Regions from separate parts of the Rhizorhabdus sp. P4_G6 genome, predicted to be linked through region 1. Evidence: riboswitches for the same ligand, from Rfam matches in the RefSeq annotation. Region 1 holds a riboswitch; the other holds the start of a gene.
The links. Region 1 has a riboswitch for cobalamin ahead of AC1DPF_RS18810 (TonB-dependent receptor). Riboswitches for the same ligand answer to the same signal wherever they lie in the genome.
Positions count from the first base shown of each region.

Region 2: it holds a riboswitch for cobalamin, as region 1 does, so the genes downstream of both, cobW (cobalamin biosynthesis protein CobW) here and AC1DPF_RS18810 (TonB-dependent receptor) in region 1, are expected to answer to the same signal.

Region 1 is NZ_JBFUKC010000045.1:3,271-6,679, forward strand. It holds gene AC1DPF_RS18795 (CbtA family protein) at 1-52, opposite strand, end outside; gene AC1DPF_RS18800 (CbtB domain-containing protein) at 68-295, opposite strand; gene AC1DPF_RS18805 (histidine phosphatase family protein) at 463-1,086, shown strand; cobalamin riboswitch at 1,182-1,440, shown strand; partial or broken gene AC1DPF_RS18810 (TonB-dependent receptor) at 1,616-3,409, shown strand, end outside.
Region 2 is NZ_JBFUKC010000012.1:635-4,043, forward strand. It holds gene AC1DPF_RS13030 (PepSY domain-containing protein) at 1-943, shown strand, start outside; gene AC1DPF_RS13035 (hypothetical protein) at 985-1,329, shown strand; cobalamin riboswitch at 1,389-1,610, shown strand; gene cobW (cobalamin biosynthesis protein CobW) at 1,847-2,884, shown strand; gene cobN (cobaltochelatase subunit CobN) at 2,884-3,409, shown strand, end outside.

The DNA of each region.
Region 1 (3,409 bases):
TCGCGGCGAGGATGCCGGCGACCATGCCGCGGATCAGCAAATTTCGGGTCATGGTAGCATCCCCGCCTTAGTGGCAGGGGAAGCCGAGCAGATGACGTCCGTCGTGGACGAACTCATGGACGTACATACCGCTGAACAGCGACAGCGCGCCCTGTTCGGTGCTGACGAAATACAGGAAGATCATGGCCAGCAACGCGCCGAAGATGCCCCAGGGGATGATGTCACCAAGGGGGATCACCCCTGTTCCCGGAAGCGGAATGAAGGCGTCGTCTGCGAAGAGAGGCTTGCTCGCCATGGTCATGCTCCTTTCGGGATATCGCGTCCCGGCACCGTGTCAAAATCGCCCGAGGAAGGTCTGACTCTCGACAGCGCATCGGCGCTGGCGATAACAGTGGCGCGACCGTGCCGGAATCACACCGGCTTCTTCCTCGGTCATTGCTGGCTCCGCACTAGGCCGGATGCATGAGAGGCGTCAACGATCCTTGGAGAAGTCCCCTGGCAGCCCGATTGACGCTTCTGTGCCATGCGGCGACCGCAGCGATGCGAGAAGGAGCTTTCCCTGCGCCCGAAGATCCACTCGACGATGGCGGTGTACGGAAGGCAAACGACTATCGCCTCTCCGAAGGCAAGGCCGACCTCTTCATGGTCAGTCCGGCTCTCGCGGCCCGGCAGACGGCGGACGCGCTGGGGCTGGACGCGTCTATCGACCACAGCCTGCGCGATGTCGATCAAGGCGGCTGGGCGGGCCATAGCTTCGAGACTATTCATCAGCGTGATGCGGCGGCCCTTTCCGCGTGGCTGGCCGATCCGGCAAAAGGTGCGCCTGATGGCGAGAGCCTTATCGACGCCCGAGATCGCATCTCTCCCTGGCTCGACGCGCAGGCCCGTCGAGACCTTCACCTTCTGGCGATCACCCATCCTATGGTCATTCGCGCGATCTTGTCGGCAGCGCTCGACATCTCTCTGCCGGCAACCATGCGGATCGACGTCGCGCCGCTGACGGCGGTCAGGCTGTCCTTCAACGGCGGCTGGCGGCTTCAGGCGATCACCGGAGGCCGAGCCGATATATTGGATCGAAGTGGCTGATTCCGCTGTCGTTGCGGTCCACGCACGTTGTCCTTGCAGGGCTGCATCAACTTCCGTAACTGCCGCTTCGTTCGCGCAAAGGCCGAAAGGTCGCGCGCCGACATGATCGCGCCGGTGCCCGAGAGGGCTTAAAATGGGAATGCGGTGCGGGGGGCCGGTGAAAATCGGACACTCTCAAATCCGCAGCTGTCCCTGCAACTGTAAGCGGTGAGCGCGATGCATATGTGCGGTTTGGGCAAGACGTCCCGAGCCGCCAGCCACTGGGCCGGACGCTAATTCATGCGAGGCCTGGGAAGGCCGTGCATCAAGCGATGACCCGTGAGCCAGGAGACCTGCCTGCGTCTGGTCGCTCTTGCTTTGGTCCAGGGGATGGCCGGGGCACGGTGTTTTCCGTCTGAGCGACGAACGAGCGGCTGGGGCCGCACGGTAACGCATGGTGGTCGCCCCCGGGCGCCCGGCCTCTCTGCGTGCCGACCGTTCGTGAACGGTACGCCCCGCCATCGTCGTTAGGCGCCGATGGGGGAATCAAGTGAAAAAAGAGACCAACATCATCGGCGCGCCGCGCTCGCTAATCACGCTTGCCATCCTGGGCGCGCTGGCATCGCCGGCCTTTGCGGAGGACGCCGCGGCAGACGGAAGCGCTCAATCCAACGAGGACACCATCCTCGTTACGGGGAGGCTTGGCGCGGCGCTGACTGTACCAACCAGCACGGGCAGCCGCCTCGGTCTTACTGCCCTTGAGACACCGGCTAGCGTAGTCATTATCGACGGGAATGCGATCCGCGCGCGGGGCGACATCTCAGTCGTCGAGGCGGTCACTCGCGCGCCGGGCATCACGACGGCGGCCACGCCTGGCGATGGCGGTACGGCGCTCGTCGTTCGTGGCTTCAAAGGGCAAGGTTCGGTGCTCCAGCTTTACGACGGCGTCCGGCTCTTTCCGGTCGCAGGGACGATAACCTTCCCCCAGGATACATGGAACATCGATCGGATTGAGATACTCAACGGACCGGCGTCTGTACTCTACGGTCAGGGAGCGCTGGGCGGGGCGGTCAATGTGATCACCAAGAAGCCGAGCGGCGAGCGAACCGAGGTCGAAGCCGAAGCCGGCTATGGCTCGCAGAACAGCTGGCATGCCGCGGCGGGAGCCGGCGGTCCGCTTGGCGACAAGCTCTCCTACCGGGTCGATGGCAGCTATCGGAAATCGGACGGCTATGTCGATCACGGCGATTCGAAGAGCTATGCGGTGTCGGCGGCGCTACGCTTCGCGCCGACTGAGACGCTCTCATTCACGCTGCGCGACGACTATGCGAACCTGCGGCCTATGGAGTATTTCGGTACGCCGCTGATCAACGGCGAGCTCGACACACGCATCCGCCATCGCAACTACAATGTCGCGGACGCCAGCCTTCACTATCGTGACAACCGGACGCTTCTCACCGTCGAATGGGCGCCTTCGGATCTGATCAGCATCTCCAACACCACCTACCGGCTGACGAGCAAGCGGCTCTTCAAGGATTTGGAGAGCTATTGCTGGATCGGTGGCAGCGGCAACTGCCCGAACGGCTATAACGGCACGTCTGGCACCCCCGGCACGATCTACCGGACCGACAATCTTGGCATCATCCACGACCAGACCCAGATCGGCAATCAGGGTAGCGTCAAGTGGAGCGCGGATTTCGGCGATATCCAGAACGATCTCGTCGTCGGCTTCGACGTCAACAAGATCAAGCTCACCTACTCGAACGACTTCGGATCGGACCTGCAGGAGGATTTCGTCGATCCGCTCAGCTTCGACTCCGGTCTGTTCTTCGACACACAGGGGATCGCGCCGCGCTATCGGACGCGGACCGGCGAGTATAGCTTCTTCGCGGAGAACCGTATCCGCTTCAGCGATCAGTTCTCGTTGGTCGCTGGCATTCGCGACGAGCATGATCGGGTGTACCGCCAGAACATCAATCCTTCCGGGGCCATCGGCGCACGCCTTTTCACGAAGAAGCTGCGCAACACAACCTGGCGCGTCGGCGCGGTCTATCAGCCGACCTCGACCGTCTCGCTCTATGGGCAATATTCGACGGGTACAGATCCCATCGGGACGCTGACCACCTTCTCAGGTTCACAGACCGCCTTCAGTAACGCGAAAGGCGACCAGATCGAGTTCGGTGCCAAGGCCGCCTTCCTGGACGGACGCGGAACAGCAACGGTGGCGGCCTACAAGATCGTGAAGAAGAACCTCCTCTCGCAGCGGTTTTTGACCAGCCCTATTGAGCAGATCGGCCAACGATCGTCCAAGGGCTTCGAGGCGTCGGTCTCGATCGACCTCCCG
Region 2 (3,409 bases), on a different contig from region 1:
CAGCGATCGTCAGGAGCGCTTCTGGAACTGGCTGGGATCGGTGCCGCACTGGATTTACCCGACGATCCTCCGCCAGGACAGTCCGGCCTGGCGACAGGTTGTCCTGTGGGTGTCGGGGCCATGTATCGCCGCTGCCGTGACGGGCATGTGGATCGGCATCCTTCGAACGAGGATGGGGCGTCGCCGGTTTCGGGGTGGCCGAATGACGCCCTATCATGGCTGGATGCTGTGGCATCACATCGCAGGCTTCGGCGGCGGCCTGGCACTGCTCGCATGGATATTCAGCGGCTGGCTGTCGGTCGATCCGGGGCGCCTGTTCGACAGCCCGGGAATCGGCGATGCCGAGCGTATCGCTTATTCCGGCACCGGTAAGGCGCCGCCCCTTGATATCGCGAGGCTCGCGCGCATCGCTCCGGGAGCAAAGCTGCTGGAGCTCAACTGGGCTGCGGGTCGATCACATGTAATGATCGAACGTCCAGGCCGGCCTACGCTCACACTCGACCCCTCGACCGACACTCCGGTCAAGATGTCCGAGCCAGCCATATTGGCGGCGGCGGCCAAGCTCGTGCCGAACGCACGAATCCGTGAGGTCAAGCGGCTCACTGCGCCCGACGCCTATTGGTATGATGTCGGTGCGCTTCCCCAACTCCCCGTCCTACGCGTCGAATATGACGATGCGGCCGGGACATGGGTGCATCTCGATCCGACGACGGGCGCTTTGCTCGGCGAAATCGACGAACGTGGCCGAGTCTATCGTTGGTTGTTCGATTTCCTGCACAAATGGGATCTGAACGGCCTGACGCTGAACCGCCCGGCTTGGGATGCGCTGCTGTGGGGTCTCTCGATCCTCGGCCTTGTCACGTCGATCAGCGGCATCTGGATCGGCTGGATCAGGCTGATGCAGCCGCGCGCCGCTTCGCGTCGCAGGCGGCGGGTACGATAGGCATGTCGGAGCAGGGGAGAGCGCGGCGGCTGGTATCGCTGGTGCGAACGCCCACCGGCTTCGACGTGCTCATCGATCTGGCCAATGAAGGGGACATGCCGCTGGGGCTGCGCATCCACACCGGAGAACGCGACCGGCAACTGCAGCGCGCGATGGCGCGGTCGCGCAAGCCGATCGGTCAGAAGGTGGTCGGACGCGTCCTTGGGATTACGTCGGCTGAGCGGTCGCGATGGGGAAAGGATGGTCGCCTGCCGACATCGGGCTCGATGCAGATCCGAAGGGGCACGACCATCACTTTGCCGACCTATTCTCCGATCGTCATCGAGCAGCTCGCCAACTGCCCGGCCCTCGTCGCGGAATGGCGGGCACAAGACCGCGCGCGATGAAGGGTTGGCCTCGGGCGTGAAACGGACTATCCGGCCGATGGAGTCCAGCAGAAATGCAGGGCTCGAAAGATCGCGCTGGTGCCCGGAAGGGCTTAAAATGGGAATGCGGTGCGGGAGTTCGCTCCCAAATCCGCGGCTGTCCCTGCAACTGTAAGCGGCGAGCGAGATGTGCATGTGTCTATCCATTGGATGGCACGGTCACTGGGTCGGGTTGACCCGGGAAGGCGCGCATCGAGCTATGACCCGCGAGCCAGGAGACCTGCCAGCGCACCGGTCGCTCTTGCCTTGATCCAGGGGATGGTCACGGCACGGTTCCTCTCCGTCTGAGCGACGAACGAAGCGGCGGGTGCCGCACGGTTGCGTGATCACGGGTGCCTTTGGCGCCCGCCCGTCATTGCGCGCCGGCCGTTCGTGTTCCGAACGGCAAGCCCCGCCACCGATGAAGCTCAGGTGCCGGGAGTTTCCCGATGAAGGCCATCATTGTCTGCTTGCCCGCCGCGCCGGGAAGCGTCGGCGCATGAGCAAGATACCGACGACCGTCATCACCGGCTTCCTCGGCGCCGGCAAGACCACGCTGATCCGGCATCTTCTCCAGAACGCCAGGGGCCGCCGACTGGCGCTGATCGTCAACGAGTTCGGCGATGTCGGGGTCGACGGCGAATTGCTCAAGGGCTGCAATGACGAGGCCTGCCCTGAAGACGATATCGTCGAGCTGGCTAATGGCTGCATCTGCTGCACTGTGGCCGACGACTTCCTGCCGACGATGCAGAAGCTGCTCGACCGTCCTAATCCGCCCGAGCATATCATCATCGAGACGTCGGGCCTCGCGCTGCCCAAGCCGTTGGTGAAGGCCTTCCAGTGGCCCGAGATCCGCACCCGCTCAACCGTCGATGGCGTGATCGCGCTGATCGATGCCGATGCGGTGTCGGCGGGCCGCTTCGCCACCGACGAGGTGGCTTTGGCGCTCGCCCGCGCGGCTGATCCGACGCTCGACCATGACAGCCCGCTCGAGGAACTGTTCGAAGATCAGCTGGCCTGCGCCGATCTCGTCATCCTCAACAAGTCCGATCTGGTCGATGCCGACAAGCTGACCAAGATCGAAGCCGATATTTCGGGCGATACCCGCAGCGGCGTGAAGATTGTCCGTGCCGATCATGGCGCGGTCGACATCGGCATGTTGCTCGGCCTGTTTGCGGGCGCCGAGGACGATCTCGAAACCCGGCCTTCGCATCATGACAGCGATCCCGATCATGACCATGACGACTTCGACAGCTTCGTCGTGAAGGGTGGCGACATCGGCAATGTCGAACCGTTGCTGCGGGCGGTGTCTGAAGTCATCGCGAAGCACGACATATTGCGGATCAAGGGCCTGATCGCGGTCGGCGGCAAGCCCGCTCGGCTGGTGATCCAGGCGGTCGGTCCGCGCGTTCAGCATTATTATGATCGCGCTTGGACGGCCGGGGAGGTGCGCCAGTCGCAGCTCGTTGTAATCGGACAGAAAGATCTCGACCGGCCGGCGATCGAAGCGACGTTGTCGGCGGTATTGGGCGGCTGATGCATCTGCTGGCCGCCACGCCGGGAACGGTTTCGAACGGCGACGAGGCGATCGATCTCGCCCAGTCGCCGGGCGAGATCGTCTTCCTGACCGTGGCGGACAGCGAGCTTGCCTGCTTCGCGCGGGCGGCGGCTGCGCTGGGTGACGGCGCGCCATCGATCCGGCTCGCGAACCTGCTTCAGCTCAAGCATCCCTATTCGGTGGATCTTTATGTCGAGAAGGTGATCGCGCAGGCGAAGTTCGTCGGCGTCGTGCTGCTCGGTGGCAAGAGCTACTGGCCTTATGGCGTCGACGAGATCGCCCGCGTAGCGCGCGAGAAAGGGATCGCTTTCGCCGCCATCGCCGACGGCCGTGAGCCCGATCCGGCGCTCGATGCGGCCTCGACCTTGCCTGACGAGATCCGCGAGCGGCTGCGCGATTGTCTCCGGCAGGGTGGGGTGGCTAATGCAACGAGCTTCCTCCGGCACGCCGCACGCCTGATCGGGCGCGACATTGGTCTGCCCGACGATCCGGTCCCGGTCGCCG